DNA from 3 places in the Sphingobacterium sp. UBA1897 genome. Region 1 is predicted to be linked to each of the others. Evidence: riboswitches for the same ligand, from Rfam matches in the RefSeq annotation. Region 1 holds a riboswitch; each other region holds the start of a gene.

Region 1 (6,656 bases):
TGTTTTCTCAAACTTTAAAGAGCAAGAAGACCAATTGCGTGCTTTATATCCAAATGTAATTGAAATCAAAAATTCTTTTTACGAAACATACATCAAAAGACCGGAGTACCAGAAATTTATCAAATTTTCTGTTTCAAATGAGCTTACCGACGATAATCTGGTGCAAGCTTTTATCATGTTAAACGCATCAAAGGTAGATGATCAGATTAGTGGAAAAGACGATAGCACACGGTTTGTTATCCCCTTAATGGACCCACTGGTGAATCAACAGACAAAATTCAGGGTAGCCACATTACCACCGAGAGAGAATGCGAAACTTGCAAAAACAATTTCTGATTTGGAAAAAAGATTGGATATCCTCAACAGAAAAAACGCTTGGAGTGGTTTTAATGTATACGATTCCGTTGCGATGCTGGGAGGCAAAAAAGCAGACTACATCGAAGATGTTGCTATTGGAATGGAGCTGGCTAAACGTCCGTTAAAAGATCGATTGAATGTTATCATCGTCCAAGAACTTATCAAAGAAGAGTTGGCTCAACGCGACATTAAAGCTCCTTTTAATATTGAAATATGGAGTACAAACAATATATTACTAAATAATATTTTAAACGAAGCCGCTTTAAACAACCCGACAAATACAACAAAATACTCGACCGCACTTTTTAAAGGTGATATCGGTGCCGCACCAGGGAAATTAACAATCTATTTCCCCAATAAAAAGGCGATAATCGCAGATAATATGGGCTATCTGTTACTACCTATGCTGGCACTACTTTTCTTGTTGGTGGGTTGTTTTGCTTATACGCTGATTATCATCTTCAGACAAAAGAAAGTTTCGGAAATGAAGACAGATTTCATCAACAACATGACGCATGAGTTTAAAACACCTGTTGCAACAATTATGATTGCCAGTGAGTCACTTAAAGATCCAGACATCAATGCCGACCATAAACGCGTTCAGAAATTGGCTAATATCATCTACGATGAGAATGTTAGGCTAGGAAATCATATTGAACGTGTGCTTGACCTAGCCCGATTGGAAAAGGAAACATTAAAGTTAGACCAGGTGGATGTGCATATTAATGATCTTGTTTCAGCAGTTACCGACAGTATGCAGTTAAGGATGCAAAATATCGGCGGAAAATTTTCCATAGATCTAGCGGCGGCGAAAGATGTTGTTGTTGGTGACGAACTGCATTTTTCGAATGTATTTTACAATTTATTGGATAATGCCATCAAGTACAGCAAAGGAGATTTACATGTCAACATCAATTCAAAAAATGTTGGCGATACCGTTGTCGTCACCATTGCCGACAACGGCATTGGGATGAGCCGAGATCACCTGCAAAAGATTTTCGACCAGTTCTACCGTATTCCAACTGGAAATGTTCATAATGTCAAAGGATTTGGTCTTGGCTTAAGTTATGTCCAGGACATCCTGAGAAGGCTGAACGGAAAAATTACAGTTAAAAGTGAAAAAGATAAGGGCACGACCTTTGAAGTAATTTTGCCTATTAAAAAATAAAACGTTCCTTTTTTGTATATTTCCTCTTTAAAAAATTTCAAAGGTTGAGGAAAACTGATTTATCAGTATCAAGGGACATTGGTGAAAATTAATATAATCATTATGCAAAAGATATTATTAGCAGAAGATGATCCTAATTTGGGGGATCTTTTAAAAGACTATCTCGAATTAAAGGGAAAATTTGACGTCACATTATGCACGGATGGAGATGAAGCGATTTCTCAATTCAAAAAAAATAACTACGACCTCTGTATTTTCGATGTCATGATGCCAAAAAAGGACGGATTTACAGTTGGACGTGAAATCAGAAAAACAAACAATACTGTTCCTATTATCTTTGCCACAGCAAAGGGGATGATGGAAGATAAAACCGAAGCCTTTGAATTAGGGGGAGATGATTATATCACAAAGCCTTTTCGAGTGGAGGAATTATTGCTCCGCATCAATGCTTTGCTGAAGCGCAGTGTTCGAGACAAAGAAGAGGAAGTGGTTGCTGATAAATTTGAAATTGGCGATTATTTCTTTGATTATACAAGTCAGCAAATTTCTTACAAAGGACAGATGCAAAAACTATCCACTAAAGAAGCGGAACTACTGCGCTTGCTTTGTTTAAAGAAAAATGATGTGCTGACCCGGGAAGAAGCTTTATTAAAAATATGGCATGATGACAACTACTTTACGGGTAGAAGTATGGATGTATTTCTCAGTAAACTTCGTAAATATCTAAAAGAAGATAGTAAAGTTGAAATTGTCAATGTGCACGGAAAAGGTTACAAACTTTTGGTGAGCTAAAAGAATGGGGAATGAGAAACAGTCATTCCCCATTTTTTATGCTACACAGCGTATTGAAACATGACATACACTAAATCACGGATGAAAAGAAAAGAACAAAACAATTTTATCCTTAGTAGAATATAAAAAATTGACGCACTTTTATAAAAAATTTGCATTTCAAAAAGAAATGTTCTAACTTAGCGTCGCTTATAGAGAAAGGCAGAGGGAATAGACCCGATGAAGCCTTAGCAACCTGTCCCTTGACAAGGTGCTAAATTCTACCCTACTTGATATGGGAATGATAAGCCGAAGTCACCGAATTCTAGTGTGTCCTTCTCTCTCTAGCAAGAAATATAGTTGAAAAAGAAATATTAAAAACATTCATTATGTTATTGACTAACAATTTAGGTTACCCTCGTGTGGGCGCGTTCCGCGAATTGAAAAAAGCCAATGAGGCCTATTGGGCTAAAAAATCTTCTGTTGAGGAATTATTGGACACAGCAAAAAAAATTCGTGAAGGCAATTGGAAAACACAAAAAGATGCTGGAATAGATTTGATCCCTTCCAATGATTTCTCTTTTTACGATCAAGTATTGGATTTAACCCTTACTGTTGGTGCAATTCCTGCTCGTTACCATTCTTTATTGAATAAAGTAGACAACAATTACAGCTTAGATCTATATTTTGCCATGGCGCGTGGTTTCCAACAAGAAGGAATCGACGTGACTGCAATGGAAATGACCAAGTGGTTGGATACCAACTACCACTATATGGTGCCAGAATTCACAAAAGATCAAGAATTCAAATTGACGTCCGAAAAATTCTTAAATGAATATAACGAAGCAAAATCATTGGGCATCGATACTAAACCAGTTCTATTAGGTCCTATCACTTACCTTTTGATCGGTAAAGAAAAAGAAGCTGGCTTTGACCGCATCGATTTATTGGATAAACTTGTTCCAGTATATGAGCAAATATTAGCTAAACTAGCTGAGGCCGGTGCGCAATATGTCCAGATTGACGAGCCTTTCTTAGCATTGGATTTAGATGCTAAAGTAAAAGCTTTATATCAACCTACTTTCGAAAAATTAGCTGCAGCAGCAAAAAATATCAAATTAATCGCGACGACTTACTTCGAAGCTTTAAAAGACAACGAAGATATCGCAGTTAACTTACCTATCCATGCTTTACATTTGGATTTGGTACGCGGTGAAAACCAATTGGATACGGTACTAGCTAAAGTTCCTGCTTCATTAACATTATCTTTGGGTATTGTTGAAGGCCGTAACATCTGGAAAAATGATTACGAAAAATCATTGGTTAAAATCAAACAAGCTGTTGATGCATTAGGAAAAGACCGTGTATGGGTAGCTCCTTCTTCATCATTGTTGCACGTTCCTTTCGACTTAGACAATGAACACAATGAGCAATCGCTACCAGCTGAAGTAAAAAACTGGTTAGCATTTGCTAAACAAAAATTAGCTGAGGTAAAAGACTTAGCCGTATTAGCAGAAGGTGAAGTTGATGCTGAAACAGCAAAACGCTTCGAAGCGAACAAAGCTGCCGCTGAAAGCCGTCGCACTTCTCCACTGATCCACAAACCAGAGGTTAAAACACGTACAAGCAATATCACTGATGACGATGCGAAACGTACTTCAGCATTTGCTGACCGTAAAGCAGCGCAACAAGCGAAGTTCAACTTGCCGGCATTCCCTACCACAACTATTGGTTCATTCCCGCAAACGAAAGATGTTCGTAAATGGAGAGCAGACCTGAAAAAAGGTGCTATCACGCAGGCAGAGTACGATAAAGCAATCGCAGAAGAAACTGAAAACACAATCCGTCTTCAAGAGCAATTGGATATCGACGTATTAGTACATGGCGAATTCGAACGTAACGACATGGTTGAATACTTCGGTGAACAATTGGCTGGTTACGCTTTCACACAAAACGGCTGGGTACAATCTTACGGTTCACGTTGTGTAAAACCTCCGATTATCTATGGTGATGTATACCGTCCTGAAGATATGACTGTCCGTTGGTCTTCATACGCTCAATCATTGACTAACCGTCCGGTTAAAGGTATGTTGACTGGTCCGGTTACCATCTTACAATGGTCTTTTGTACGTAATGATCAACCGCGTTCAACAACGACTTACCAAATTGCATTGGCGATCTTGGATGAAGTACAAGCGCTGGAAAAAGCAGGTATCAAAATCATACAAATCGATGAACCAGCAATCCGCGAAGGATTGCCGCTACGTAAAGCTGATCAAAAAGATTACTTGAACTGGGCAGTACGTGCTTTCCGTGTTTCTTCATCAAATGTAGAGGACGATACACAGATTCACACACACATGTGTTACTCTGAGTTCAATAATGTAATCGAAGACATCGCTGCAATGGATGCTGACGTCATCACGATTGAGACTTCACGCTCTCAAATGAAATTGTTGAATGCTTTCGCCGGTGATTTCAAATATCCAAACGATATTGGTCCAGGTGTTTATGACATTCACTCACCACGTGTTCCAAGCAAAGATGAGATGGTAGATCTATTGCGTAAAGCAAAAGCAGTAGTTCCAGCAGAACAACTTTGGGTTAACCCTGACTGTGGTTTAAAAACTCGTGCTTGGCCAGAAACCAAAGCGGCTTTAGAGTCGATGGTTGAGGCTGCGAAAATCTTAAGAGCAGAATAATTCTTAAACTATTTTGATAAAGCCCTAGATGAAATTTCATCTAGGGCTTCTTTATTGGACCTTGGTTCGAAACAAAAACCGTCATCCGGATAATGTAAGACTATTTTCGGGTGTTCTTCTTTTCTTTCTTGTTTTCCTTTTCTTTCCCGTTCTTAATTTCCTGTTTCCCCTTAATCCGATCTTCAATCGACTTCAGGCTTGACGAAAAATCAAGATCAACATTCTCAAGTTGTGCCATCTTTAACGCCTTCAATGCCTTTTTATATTTTCTCAATTTTTCAAATAAAAGTGCTTTCTTGATCCATATCCCTGCCAAGGGCATCGCCGGAAGTGTCAAAGCAAATTTAATCGTCTTTTTTGCAGCTTCATACTCCCCCATATCGATCAGTGTCTGAATGAAATAAGGATATACCTCCAGTGCCTGCACATTATGCACCAAAGCTTCCTGGAAATACCTTTTTGCCTGCTCATAGTCCAATAGCTGTTCGGCATGAACTCTTCCCATCAAACACAGCGCCATTGTATTGGACTCATCATAAGACAGCGCATAGGATAAGGATTCCATGGTCTCCTCCAAATACATTGGATAGTTATCCAGTGCCTGAAGGACATATTTATTTACTGAATTCATAAAATTTTCTAAAACATAACATTCATATCCAGCTTTCACAATCATCTTGAAAGTAACTGGATTTCTAAAACTCCATAATAAGCTAAGCATATTGGAACAGTGGGCCACCATTTAGAGAGCCAATTTTTAGCCAATATCAACGTAGGTTACTTAACGTATTAAAAAAGAAGATTAGGAAAGGGCCGTATTCCGAAGAATATTCCCGAGAATCTTCTCTGTGGACGAAGCGGGATTTTCTAATATTGCAAACATATTCTTCCGTTTTTATTAATTACTCTGTTAAATTGCAAAGATTCAAAATATTTACCACATTCCCAAAAACTTTTGATTATTAATCTGTTATATCTCACAGCACGATATTGGCATATTATTGTCGCATCAATTTTGCTGAAATTCAATGACTATTTCCCCATCTTTGGACTATGGAAAGTCAATCAGCTAATCAATTAATCAAACTATCAAGAAAACGTAAGGGACTAACGCAGCAGGAACTCGCCGATCAGGCGGGTGTATCGCTAAGAACAGTGCAACGCATCGAAAAAGGCACTGAAGAAATCAGTGGATTTAGTCTCAAACAGATCAGTCAAATCTTAGAAATACCTTTAGAACAACTCATTATGCCAAATGTAAATCAAATCAGTATCGACAACAATCAAACAGGAAGTATTAAAGCGCTATATTTAGCATCGCTCACCTTTCTGGTCAATCCATTATTAGGATTATTGGTCCCAGCGATTATGGGCTATACGAAGCAAAATAAAGACGCCTTTTACAGTAAGCACCTAAAAAAAATAATTGTAATACATGCTGTTGGACTATTTTTTCTCGGAAGTTTCATAGGCTATATTATTATTGCAGATTTTTTTAAGATTTCACTACCGTCTTTTTTAAGCGATATATTCAATAGCGCCTATTTTTTACTCATCCCAGTATGCTACTACATATTGATTCTAACCTTCACTATTTTTAATTATATCACAATAAGGAAGGCCAAGTTCAGTGCTGCAAACTAAACCAATACAAATGA
Region 2 (6,656 bases), on a different contig from region 1:
AAAGGTGGTTCTGCTATCCTCGTCTAAGTGAAAAGTATGACCAACCTGTTGTTCTACCTGTTGCAGGAGTATGCGCCAATCCCCATTTCGCCAGCGATAAATACTCTGTTTGACGTCCCCAACGATCAGGTGTTCGCTGATTGTGCCTTTGGCATCTGCCAATGCATTGATCAGTAGTGGACTATAATTTTTCCACTGAATACGCGAGGTATCCTGAAATTCGTCAAACAAAAAGTAGTTAAAACGATTGCCGATCTTCTCCCAGATAAATGTTGGATCGCTATTTTCATCAAGTCCGAGTTTGTTTAATAAAATCTGCGAGTCGGAAATTAATTGAGCACCATTATCCCGCCGCCATTGCGTCAGTAAGTCGCTCATTTCCTTGAGCAGGCGTAGGTAATAGAGATTACTTTGTACCGCTTGATAAGCAATGTAAGCCGATAGATTATCGTGTAGCTTTTGGAACGATGCCAGAATGGGGCTGAGTGCGGCGATAAGATCATGCCGTATATTTTTGTCACTATCTGTAAAAGCATCTTCATTGTCGATCAACTGGAGATACTTTTCCAGTACCTTGGCAATTTCGGAAGCGCTCAGCTTTTCCGTTTTTTTATTGGTTTTGCTAGCGGAGATTATTTTATTGCGCGATTTACCTTTAAGGTCACTTTCGGAGATATTAAAATTCCTGAATGTTTCACTAAAGGCTTCAATTGTCATGGAGAGCGCTTCCGTGAAGGAGTTTATCTTCTGTTCAACTTCCTGATTGAGGAGATTAAAAACCTCCTTTGGATTGGCAGAATTGATGTAGCCATCAAATTCCTGAAAATTTTCAGAGAAAATAAGACTTGCCAAACCCATTAGTTGTTGGCGGTAGTTCCAATTTTCATTTTTTGCTATTTTCTTTTCCGCATAAGCGATAATCCAATCCAGTAGGTCGGGTCGTTCATCCAGCAATTGATTAAGCATGACTGTCAGGTCATTTTTCACTTTATTGACATTCATTTCAATCTTATAAGCAGCATCAAGATTGAGTTCATACGTAAATGCACGAATGACTTTTTGGGAAAATCCATCAATTGTACTTATGGTAAAATGACTGTAGTCATGTAGGATACGTCGATACACCCGAAAAGCTTTCTCTTGTACCAGATGCGGATTCCAGTCTGGCTGCTGCTGGAGTAAAAGCTTTCTGAAATCTTCAATTTTAGGACTCCGATTGCCTGTTGCCAAGCCATGGAGTACCGAGAGGATACGTTCCTTCATCTCGGCGGTTGCTTTATTGGTGAATGTCACCGCCAAAATCTCCTTATAGCTATTCTCGTTGGAGAGTAGGAGTGTGAGATAGTGTAAAGTCAAGCTAAAGGTTTTTCCCGAACCGGCTGAAGCTTTTAGTATTTTTAATGGCGCAACAGATTTCATAGAATGAAGGTAGAAAGTAAAAAGTGAATTGGCAAAAATGTCGATGACTATTTCGAAGGCACTGTACCCAAACGGTTCATCCTGTTTACATTTGGTAAAGATGTCCTTTTGAAGGAAGGAGCTGTTTTTTGTCTTGATTTTTGAAAAGTTTGTTGTAGCTGCTAGTATGGAAGCAAGAAAAGATGAAGGCCTAAGGGGTAGGTATTACGGTTGAAAGAGCTTGTTGATAAGAGCTAACCCTGTCGTTTTCAGTGAAGTTTTATTAAATTATAATGATGATTAGAAAAAAATAACTATCTTTGCATCCCCTCTAGTATGAAGCTCGGGGGATATGTTGAATACATAAAATAAAATTAAAAAATGGCAACTAAAATCAGATTGCAAAGACACGGTAAAAAAGGACGTCCTTTTTACCACGTAGTCGTAGCGGATTCTCGCGCTCCACGTGACGGTAAATTCATCGAACGTATTGGTTCTTACAACCCAAACACAAATCCAGCAACTATCGTTTTGGATTTTGAAAAAGCTTTGGATTGGATGAATAAAGGTGCTCAACCAACTGACACTGCTCGCGCTATCCTTTCTTACAAAGGTGTTCTTTACAAAAAACACTTGCAAGGTGGTGTGAAAAAAGGTGCTTTTGATGAAGCTGCTGCTGAAGCTAAATTTACAGCTTGGACTGAAGCTAATGATGCAAGAATCTCTGGTAAAAAAGATGGTTTAGCACAAACTAAAGCTGAAGCTAAAAAAGCTGCTTTAGTGGCTGAAGCTAAGAAAAAAGAAGAAAAAGCTGCTGCTGTAGCTGCTAAAAATGCTCCTGTAGCGGAAGAAACTGCTGCTGAAGAGACTGAAGCTCCTGCATCAGAAGAAACTGAAGGTTAATTCTTTCATAAAGTATTCGAGAAAGCCGACTCAATCTTGAGCCGGCTTTTTTTGAAACAGCCAATAGGCTAATGGTTTGCCAAATCATGTCTCACAGCTAATCGCTAAATACGAAATATATGACTATTGATCAAAGCTTTTACATCGGTTACATCAGTAAAACAAGAGGTCTTAAAGGAGAAGTACAACTATTTTTTGAATTCGAGGAATACGAGAGTTTGAATATCGATGTTGTCTTTGTGGAAGTGAACAAAAAACTTGTTCCTTATTTTGTTGATACCATTAAATTTCAAAAAAATAGTACAGCGTATGTGACATTTGAGGATGTGGATCATATCGATAAGGCTCAAGTACTTGTACGTAAAAAGCTATATCTTTCCAATGATAAGATGCCCGAGCGCGATCCAGATGATTTTAGATATACTGATTTAATCGGTTTTTTAGTGATTGATGAAAACCATGGTGAATTGGGGCAAATAACAGATGTTCAGGAATTTCCACAGCAATTTGTCGCTTCGGTAAATATGGACGGTAAAGAACTGATGTTCCCATTGTCCGATGATTTAATCTTAGGAATCGATGGCGAAGAGGAGATCATTGAAGTTGAATTGCCAGAGGGCTTGGTGGATCTTTATAAAGAATAAGCATATCCCCAAGCTTATTCAAATAAATAGCGGTATACGAACTATTGCAGTAATTTCTTATCTTGGTCTGTATATTATTACTGGCCATAATTATTGATTTATTTTGAAACCGTTATTACTGCTGCTATTCCTATTCTCGTTGTCTTCTTGTGCTTTCTTTGGGAAGAAAAAGGACTTTCCTGAAGGCAATTACCAAATGATATTGGGCTATTCAAATGAGGAGTATCATAAAGTAAAAAGAGAATCACCCCAAAATGTGGAGGCAGATGTCTATGGTAATGACCCTACGATATACCGGTCCTTTCTCTCCCTCCATGATAAAGATAAATTTGTCATGGCGATCGATGATATCCTACTCTTCGGTAAGTATAGATTCGACGGCGATCGATTAGAATTGACCGATGAGAAAAAGGGTAGTCTCGCTTTGGATATTGTTAAGGTAAAAAACGATTTTGTTCAGCTGAGAGGTGATTTTTCACAGTTTAGCTCAGCACGTGTCCCCACAAGTGAAAAACTTTATATCAACTTTGCGTTAGATAAAACCCCTATCCGGGAGACCCCGAGCAAATTTGATAGCCAAGTGAATCTATGGCGAAATGCCCCTGTAAAATCAGAAAGTGAAATGGAGATAAAAGCCAGGGCATTGAATTTTGTAGATTATTCTATCGCTTATTTCCAGCACATATCAAGTTCAGGTACACATCACGATTATCGAATGGACGGTGTTGAATCACCCATTATTTATGCTGAGAATGGCATTGTGCTCAAGGCATGGGCAGATGTTCCCGATTCTTGGAAAGAGTTATTTTACAACGAAAAAAATGCATTAATCGCCTACAAATATTTATTTGATGGTTTTAAATATGGATCGAAAGAGGAGTACCATGTTACGGGACTCTTACTGATTACATTTTATCTCAAAAATCTACGGAATTCCCTAGCAACGAATCTTTAGCCGATCCTGTTGTGACGTAGTCAGTCTCTTCGTTGTCGATGATCCTCGATCGTTAATTTTATCTGTTTTTTTAAGTCTTTTACTTTTTGGGGAGCGTAAATTCCTATTATTGCCTGGGAATAAACCTGAAGCCGTATTTATTACAGTCTTTTTGTCGCTATTTTTGCCTTTTCGAAAAAATATTTTTGTCGTTTGATTTTTTAAAACGATATTAGCAACGCTTATAGAGAAAGGCCGAGGGACTAGACCCGTTGAAGCCTTAGCAACCTGTATTGTTCAAGGTGCTAAATTCTACCCTACTCCATGTGGGAAAGATAAGTTACATGTAGATAAACGATTCCTCGACGTGTGCGTTTCGATGTAAGCCAACCAAACTAAAAACAGTTTTTTAATGAAGATTATCGATCATATCCAGAATGCCAAAGGAAAAACATTGTTTTCTTTTGAGCTATTGCCACCGGCGAAAGGGCAGGGCATCCAAAGTATTTTTAAAACCATGGATGAACTGATGGAGTTTAAACCTCCGTTTATCGACGTAACCTACCATCGGGAAGATTATATCTATAAAGAGCATGCGAGTGGATTACTGGAACGCGTTTCCTATCGTAAACGTCCTGGAACAGTGGCGATATGTGCTGCAATCATGAATAAATATAAAGTAGATGCGGTGCCCCATTTGATATGTGGTGGTTTTACAAAAGAGGAAACTGAAAATGCATTGATCGATTTGAACTTTCTGGGGATAGATAACGTCTTGGTATTACGGGGCGATGCACGTAAGGGCGATGCCGATTTTATACCGACCGATGGTGGACATGCCTTTGCAACAGACCTACTGGAACAGGTAACTGATATGAATAAAGGAAAGTATCTGCATGAAGACATTATCACATCGGAAAAGACTGATTTTTGCATCGGTGTAGCGGGTTATCCCGAAAAGCATTTTGAATCGCCAAATTTCAATACTGATTTTAAATACCTGAAACAAAAAGTCGATATGGGAGCAGAGTTTATTGTGACTCAGATGTTCTTTAATGTTGAAAAATACAAGGAGTTTGTAACAAAATGTAGGGACAATGGAATCCATGTGCCTATTATTCCAGGATTGAAACCACTGACAACGAAAAAACAGTTGGTTACCCTACCAAGGATATTTCATTTAGATATTCCGGAGGAACTGAGCGATGCTGTTTCAGCATGTAAAACGAATGCCGACGTTAGACAAGTAGGTGAAGAGTGGTTGGTGCAACAATGTCAGGAGCTGATTAAATTTGGCGCTCCGGTATTACATTTCTATACGATGAGTAATCCTGGTCCAACAAAGAAGATTGTTGAAAAACTAGCCTAACTCATAAAAATAATACGAAAAGGGAGCGCATAAGCTCTCTTTTTTTTTGGGGTAGTATTCGTTGTGAAAGCTTATAATAAGTTCAGAATTTCGATCGTGTGGTTTTAGGTCGATCTCTATATTCAGGGTTTAATAGCCTGTTTATAGTCAGATACTTGTGTTAAATAGTGTTAATTAACTTATTGGAGTCAGGATAACTTTTTAACTTAAAGTGCTAAAAAGGATTTTAACAATAGACCAAATTGACCTTATGACGTACACTAGATTAAATTCTCTACTCGGCTTTGCTTGCGGACTAATTGCTACATGTGTATATATCGCCACCGTTGAAAAGACGGTAAGCTGGTGGGATTGTGGTGAATTTATTGCCTGTGCCTACAAGCTGGAAGTGGCACACCAACCGGGAGCACCATTATTTCTTCTTATTCAGAATATATTTTCCAACCTGGCTTTGGGTAATGCAGGTAAAATCGCCTATTGGATGAATATTGGATCCGCAATCTGCAGTGGGCTTACTGTTACATTTTTATTCTGGACAATAACAGCAATTGCCAAAAAGATACTCAACAGGCAAGAGAAAGTTCAATTATCGAATTATTTCCAAATTTTTGCTGCGGGCTTAGTTGGTGCAATGGCTTTCTGCTTCAGTGATTCATTTTGGTATTCGGCTGTTGAATCCGAGGTATATGCGATGTCTTCATTGTGTACTGCGATTGTTTTTTGGGCAATTTTAAAGTGGGAAGTCCGTGCAGATGAGGAAGGTAGCGATCGTTGGCTGGTTTTTATTGCTTTTGTTATGGGCCTTTCGATCGGAGTGCACCTATTAAATCTGTTGGCAATTCCGGCTATAGCGATGGTTGTCTATTTCAGAAGAGCAGGACAGGTTAATGCGAAAGGTACAATAAAAGCTTTCTTGGTAGGAGTGCTGATCTTGGGGGCTGTTTTGTGGGGAATTATTCAATGGTTGGTCGTTCTCGCAGCTAAGGTAGACCTCTTATTTGTAAATTCATTAGGTTTAGCCTTTGGCTCAGGTATCTTCTTCTTTTGTCTGCTGTTGGGGTGCTTCCTCATTTATGGGCTATATTATTCTTATAAAAAGCGGCAATACACACTGCATACCGGGTTACTGGTCTTTTGTTTTATTCTATTTGGTTATAGCTCCTATACTATGGTTTTAATCCGTGGAAAAGCCAATCCGTCGTTAAACAATAATGCGCCGGACAATGTGTTTTCTTTTTTGGGTTATCTGAGCCGGGAGCAATATATCCGGGAACCTTTACTCAAAGGACCCAATTATGATTCACAAGTCGTTGGTGTAGAGAGTAAAACCGGTTATCGCAAAGATGAATCAGGGTATATTCCTTTTAGTCAGGTCGATAAGTATACGTTTGATAAGGAAACTTTCTTT
Region 3 (6,656 bases), on a different contig from region 1:
ATGGTCCATTGCGTATCCGGACTATTACAACGACTGGATTCAGAGTCAATTGTTAGTCTATCGCGATGCAGGTTGGTTAGGAGACGGTATTGCCAACAGTAAATACGTTTCGGGTGTAGGGACTAATTTTACAGGTTTGGCAATTGCAGCGGCGTATAATGTGGGTATTCGTGACTATGATGTAAATCTTGCCTATGCCGCGGTGCGTAAAAATGAATTGGAAGCGAAGGGCCGTCTGCCTGGAGCAGGAAAGTTAGATGTAGGAGTTTTCGTTCGCAAGGGCTATTCACCCTATATAAAAGATGATAATGGTAGTCCCGAATTAATGACCAATGGATCTCCATTTGGTGCTTCGCATACCTTGGAATATGCTTTTTCTGCTGCTGCAGCCGCACAGTTTGCAAAATCATTGGGGCATCAAAAAGACTACATTAAATTTCAGGGATTATCCGATGGATGGCGCAATCTGTACGATATCACGACGAAGTTTATGCGACCAAAGGATACTACTGGACGATTTATTTCAAACTTTAACCCTTATGAACCATGGCGTGGATTTCAGGAGGGAAATGCTTGGCAGTATACCTTCTATGTTCCGCATGTCCCACAAGAATTGGTTAAACTGGTTGGAAAGGACCTGTTTAATCAACGGTTGGATAGTATTTTTACGGTGTCGCAGAAGAATGTGTTTGGAGGTGGTACACAAATTGACGCTTTCGCAGGGATTGAAAGTCTTTATAATCATGGTAATCAACCAAACCTGCATATCTCCTGGCTATTCTATTTTTCTGGTAGACCTGATTTAAGTCAGAAATGGGTACGGGCAATTTGCAATGAGTTTTATGGTAATGATGCAATACATGGCTATGGCTACGGACAAGACGAAGACCAAGGACAGCTTGGAGCATGGTATGTCTTGTCGAGTATTGGTCTATTCGATGTGCGAAGTCTCACCACCGAGAAGCCCGCGCTTCAGATTGGCTCGCCACTTTTCGATCGGGTAACGATAAAATTACCGGAGAAATTAAGAAAAAATAAATTTATCATTCAGGTGAAGAAGGAGCAACCCAATAGTTATATTGTTGATCAGGTTCGGTTGAATAACCGCCCGTGGAAAGGTTGGCAGCTTCCTTTTGAACGCCTGGTAGAAGGTGGGATTTTAGACCTCAAGTTGAAAGGCAACTAGATTTAAGCAATAAAAAAATAGCCCCATTCGGGGCTATTTTCAAGGTAGGTTGGTTTGTTGATTGCCTACGCGATTTCAGCAATAAAATTGCCCTCTTGATCCAAATCGGCTTTGTGAGCTGCGATTTGTTGAAGATTAATATGCCCTATGACATATTTGAAATCTGGTGCGTAATATCGTTCTGTGATTTCACTGAAATTTAACTTTTCAATCAGTGTATCATCGGTGTATCTCAAATAAACCTTAATTAAATAATCTTGGCTATAATTTAATGTGCTGGATTCTAAATGTTTTTTATATTCATAACGGTATCCATAGCGAAGGGCAGCGATATCCGATAGTACAGCAGAACCCGTCGGGTGGCCGCCGGCTCCTTTGCCATAGAAAAATTGTTCGTCTGCAAAGGCCGCTTTTACCAATACACCATTGTTCTCATTTTCCACATTATAGAGCATGCTGTCTTTGCCTACTAGGCGTGGTAATACATAAAGTACAACTTTGTTGCCGTCGATCTCTTTTGCTGTTGGTATCAATTTGATCTTGAGGTTCTTTTCTTTAGCAAAACGAATATCTTGTTGTCCCAATTTGTCAATACCAATATTAAAGACATCGTCTGGTTTGATATAGATTCCGTACGCATGGGAAGCAACAATACATACTTTAAATTTTGGGTCAAATCCACCTACATCAAGGGTTGGATCTGTCTCTGCAAAACCAAGTTCTTGCGCTTTCTTTAAAGCGTCTGTATATTGCTGGTTTTCATTGAAAACTTTAGATAAAATATAGTTAGAAGATCCATTAAAAATACCGCTGACAGAATGAAGTAATTCATTGTCATAGTACTCTTCTAAATTCCGTATAATGGGAATACTTCCGCAAACGGCACCTTCATACAATAAACTGGTGCCGTATTCATGTTGGATATCAACCAGCTCTTCCAAATGGCTTGCAATCATTTTTTTATTGGCAGATACCACATTTTTTCCCGATTTCAAGGCACGAACAGTTAGTTGATAGGCTGCTTCGGCATCATCTATTAGTTCGACAACAGTATTAATTTCTGGGTCACCTAAAATTGTTTCGGCATCGGTAGAAAATAGATCTGCTGGTAGCGAGCGCTTTTTATCTCCGTTTTTAATGACAAATTTCTTGATCTCCAGATTAAGGTTTTTGGTTTTGATGATATCGTAAAGACCTTGGCCTACTACACCAAACCCAAACATCCCTATTGTTAATTTATTACTCATATCTCTTCTTAAATTCTCTTATATATTATTTATTCTCTTATACTAATTCGTTGATGTATTCTTTTTGTTTCCGCAGAAAGCTGCTGATGATTTTCGTGAGTTTTTTTGTTTCGATCAAAAACCCATCGTGGCCATAAGTAGATTCGATCTCCTGATAGTGGGCATTCGGAATATGTTGAGCGATGAATTGTTGCTCTTGTGGAGGAAACAACAAATCTGTATTGACGCTCAGCACTAAAGTTGGACAGTCGATGCTCGCTAAAGCGGATTCGATAGATTTTCTTCCACGACCTAAATTATGGCTGTCCATTGCTTTGGTTAGGAAGTAATAGCTGTACGCATTATAGCGTTTTACCAATTTTTCACCCTGATAGTTTTGATAGGAGGATGCTTTATAATGATCGAGTTTTTCGTTATCATCCTCCTTTTGTGTGTTGGCATACGTTGTATAGTTGCGGTAAGACAACAGTGCCATAGCGCGTGCAACTTTTAGACCCTTAGCTCCGCCATCGGGATGATTCGCATAAAAGGTTCGATCAGTAGTAATGGCAAGACGTTGACTTTCATTGAATGCAATACCCCATGGTGAATGGACGGCATTTGTTCCAACGACGATTAGATGGTTGATGGCTATACTGTGTGATACGGCCCATTCCAATGCTTGTTGACCGCCCAATGAGCCCCCAATAAGGATCTCTATTTGTTTGATATCCAGGTGGTCTGCAAGAAATTGATGTGCGTTGATCAAATCTCTTACTGTAAATTCAGGAAAAGATAGGTAGTAAGGCTGTCCAGTAGCTGGGTTTACAGATAGCGGATTACTGCTATTATATGCTGATCCTATGACATTGGCGCAGATAATATAATAATCGTTTGAATCAAATAATTCACCTGTTCCAAAAAGACCTGACCACCAATCCAGTACATCTGCATTGGCCGTTAGTGCATGGCAAACCCAGATCACATTACTGCGATCAGCGTTGGGTTTGCCAAATGTTTCATAACTGATTTGTAAATCAGTAAGCTCTCTTCCATTTTCAAATACAAAAGGCTCCGGGTGCAGATAAATATGCTTACTCATTTTACGTTTAAGTTTAAGCCGAAAAAATCTGATTATTTAATTTTATCAAAAGCTTGTTGTAAATCAGCTTTGATGTCATCAATATGTTCTATTCCTACAGAAAGACGTAATAAACCTTTGAACACTCCAGCATTGGCTTGATCTTCATCACTCAATTGTTGGTGAGTAGTCGCTGCTGGATGGATAATCAATGACTTCGTATCACCGACGTTGGCCAGGTGACTGATCAATTCTAAGCTGTCGATAAAGCTATTGGCCTTTTGTGCTGCGTCACCTTTGAGCTGGAAAGAAAGCACTGCACCATAGCCATTTTTAAGGTATTTTTGTGCGTTAGCGAAGCTCGGAGAGCTTTTTAAGCCCGGATAGTTTACTTTTTCTACCTGTGGATGCGCCTCAAGCCATTTAGCTATCTCTAAAGTGTTGTCTACATGGCGTTGCACCCGCAAAGACAGGGTTTCAAGTCCTTGTAGTAATAAGAATGAATTGAAAGGGGAGAGTGCTGGTCCGAAATCCCGAAGCCCTTCCACACGTGCCCGAATGGCAAATTGAATATTTCCAAACGGTCCGCCTTCACCGAAAACTTCGGAAAAAACTAAGCCATGATAGCCTTCAGATGGTTCGGAAAATTGAGGGTATTTTCCATTGCCCCAATTGTAGTTTCCGCCGTCGACGATGACACCACCAATGCTTGTACCATGTCCACCGATCCATTTAGTAGCCGATTCAACCACCACATTCGCACCATACTCCAAAGGTTTAAATAAATATCCCCCAGCTCCAAAAGTATTATCGACGATTAACGGTAAGTCATATTTTTTTGCTACTGCAGCAATTTTCTCAAAGTCTGGAATATTGAAACTTGGGTTTCCAATTGTTTCAACATAGATGGCCTTTGTTTTATCATCAATGAGGGCTTCAATTTTATCTGCCTCGGCGTCCGTTGCAAATCGAGCTTCGATGCCCAGACGTTTAAAAGAAACTTTAAACTGGTTGAATGTACCGCCGTATAAGTTGGATCCGGCAACAAAATTGTCACCACTTTCCAAGATATTATTTAATGCAATAAACTGTGCCGCCTGGCCAGATGCGACAGCAACAGCCGCGACTCCACCTTCCAGTGCCGCAATACGTTGTTCGAAAACATCCGTGGTAGGATTCATAATCCGTGTATAAATATTGCCGAACTGCTTTAATGCAAATAAGTTTGCGCCGTGTTCGGCATTTTCAAATACAAAAGATGTTGTTTGATATATAGGAACTGCTCTAGATCCCGTAGTAGGGTCAGCGACTTGGCCAGCGTGAACCTGAAGAGTTTCGAATTTTAAATTTTTGTTTGAAGACATAATATATCAGATTTTAAGGGTTCAAAAAGAAATTGCTAAGTAAAAAGAGAAGCATACACACCTCCTTGAAGGGTCTGTTAAATCTTTATCCAAGAAAAAGGAAATGATTCTTAACAAGCGTGGAAGTGCATATGCATACGCATTCGCATCAATACAGTTGTATGATGGCTTACACTTTCGCTTATCGTGCGGCTCACTTGTGTTGAACCTGAATTTTTAATGGACTTCAGTAGTTTAATAATCATTGTCTTATGTTATTTATATGCTCCAAAACGATATTGTTTTGGACAGGAATTGGCACCTTTTCAAACAAATTGAAGGTTGCCAGTGGGTCATTGAGCCAGTCTCTCGCCACTTCTTTATAAATCAAGACCTACTGATTAAGGGAGGTGTTGATTAGAAATCTTCTTTCGAAGACGATACAAATATAAACTCTTTTTTTATTAAAGCAAAAGAAAAGCTGTTTTTTAGTTAAAGGAATTTTGAATAACATACCGATCGGATCGCATATTGTCCGATGAAACTTGATAAGTAACTGCCAATCGGGTATTACGATTTCTTTAAGTTGATCCGTTCTGCAATTTGATTTAAATCTGTTAAAAGAGGTTTAAGTGCATCAATTCTACTATGGATATCATACGTCAGGTGGTGATTCGTCTTTTTGTTTAACGATAGCGAAAGACCCACCAAATGGGAGTTGACCTGATAAGAGAGTGCCTGAAAATGGTGTATATGTGACCAATCCATCCATTTGTGTTCGGGTTCTTTTTTCATTTGATTGATAGCGTCTGAAAACAGGGCCATGGCAGTCTGCGCTTTTTTTCTAGCCAGTCGTATATCAAACGAACTTTGTCTCTCGTCCGACAGACGGTTATTGATGATCTGGAAATAATGTTCGTTGTAAAGGGATACTTCTTTTGCCAGCTGAACCATGCCTGTGCTCTGGCGTACGGGGATCAAGAAATAACCTGCTATAGCCAAGAATGCTCCAATGAGTGTGAAAAGTATTCGGCTGCCTAAAATGAGATTGATATTGCCTTCAAACAAATTGAGCGCAATTACAATTCCCAAGGTAATAAAGATGACACTGACCATATAATTAGATCGATTGAATAAAAAGAATCCGAAAAGACCTAATGCAGCTATGGTAAGAAGAGCCGGGAGAAAATGAATAGCAATTAAGCAGAATATGCCAACGATTATACCCGAGAATGTGCCTACAATACGCTCTATATTACGCTTTTTTGTCATTGAAAATGCTGGTCTGGCAACAATAGCGATCGTCAGTAAGATCCAATAGGTATATTTAAAATCTAAAAATAAAATACCGATCAATGCGCCTGTTCCAAAAAGAAGAGCCATCCGAACGGCAAATCGAAAAAGCGGGTTATTCAGATGGAGTTTACTTTTTAGATCAGCAAGATTGCGCAAAGGTCGATTGATAAATTGTTGGTACTCACTGCTGTCAATCTTATCCTGGATTTCCTGATTTTGATAAAAAGCCACCTGAATTCGGTTGAGCACTTCAATAATTGCTTCGATGTTGCTTATGATCGAACATAATATACTTTTTGCTTGACCGGCCTGCTCTTCTTGAATTTCTTTTAAATCCTGTAAGAGGGCATTAATTTTAAAGTTATTGTGATATAATTGATGTGCATACCGAAACCTCTTGTTAGGTTGTGAAAAGCTATCAATTTCTAAAGCTAATAATTTGATTGTTTGACGGATTAAAGGGAGGCTGCCCGTGTCTGCAAGGTTTTTGCGAATCGCATCATAATCGTGATCAAGTGCAATAA

What was found. A riboswitch is a leader RNA that binds a small molecule or an ion and turns the genes downstream of it on or off. The one in region 1 is predicted to bind S-adenosylmethionine.
Region 2: it holds a riboswitch for S-adenosylmethionine, as region 1 does, so the genes downstream of both, metF (methylenetetrahydrofolate reductase [NAD(P)H]) here and metE (5-methyltetrahydropteroyltriglutamate--homocysteine S-methyltransferase) in region 1, are expected to answer to the same signal.
Region 3: it holds a riboswitch for S-adenosylmethionine, as region 1 does, so the genes downstream of both, B4N43_RS21930 (O-acetylhomoserine aminocarboxypropyltransferase/cysteine synthase family protein) here and metE (5-methyltetrahydropteroyltriglutamate--homocysteine S-methyltransferase) in region 1, are expected to answer to the same signal.

Annotation. Positions count from the first base shown of each region.
Region 1 covers NZ_DDGR01000001.1:204,383-211,038, reverse strand. The annotation lists gene B4N43_RS00815 (sensor histidine kinase) at 1-1,525, shown strand, start outside; gene B4N43_RS00810 (response regulator transcription factor) at 1,628-2,317, shown strand; SAM riboswitch class I at 2,504-2,607, shown strand; gene metE (5-methyltetrahydropteroyltriglutamate--homocysteine S-methyltransferase) at 2,686-4,998, shown strand; gene B4N43_RS00800 (hypothetical protein) at 5,099-5,629, opposite strand; gene B4N43_RS00795 (helix-turn-helix domain-containing protein) at 6,052-6,642, shown strand.
Region 2 covers NZ_DDGR01000018.1:365,806-372,461, forward strand. The annotation lists gene B4N43_RS09820 (UvrD-helicase domain-containing protein) at 1-1,419, opposite strand, end outside; gene B4N43_RS09825 (30S ribosomal protein S16) at 1,780-2,301, shown strand; gene rimM (ribosome maturation factor RimM) at 2,421-2,945, shown strand; gene B4N43_RS09835 (hypothetical protein) at 3,049-3,900, shown strand; SAM riboswitch class I at 4,119-4,221, shown strand; gene metF (methylenetetrahydrofolate reductase [NAD(P)H]) at 4,292-5,248, shown strand; gene B4N43_RS09845 (DUF2723 domain-containing protein) at 5,499-6,656, shown strand, end outside.
Region 3 covers NZ_DDGR01000031.1:278,130-284,785, forward strand. The annotation lists gene B4N43_RS21915 (GH92 family glycosyl hydrolase) at 1-1,186, shown strand, start outside; gene B4N43_RS21920 (homoserine dehydrogenase) at 1,252-2,433, opposite strand; gene B4N43_RS21925 (homoserine O-acetyltransferase family protein) at 2,471-3,514, opposite strand; gene B4N43_RS21930 (O-acetylhomoserine aminocarboxypropyltransferase/cysteine synthase family protein) at 3,547-4,857, opposite strand; SAM riboswitch class I at 5,113-5,225, opposite strand; gene B4N43_RS21935 (FUSC family protein) at 5,407-6,656, opposite strand, start outside.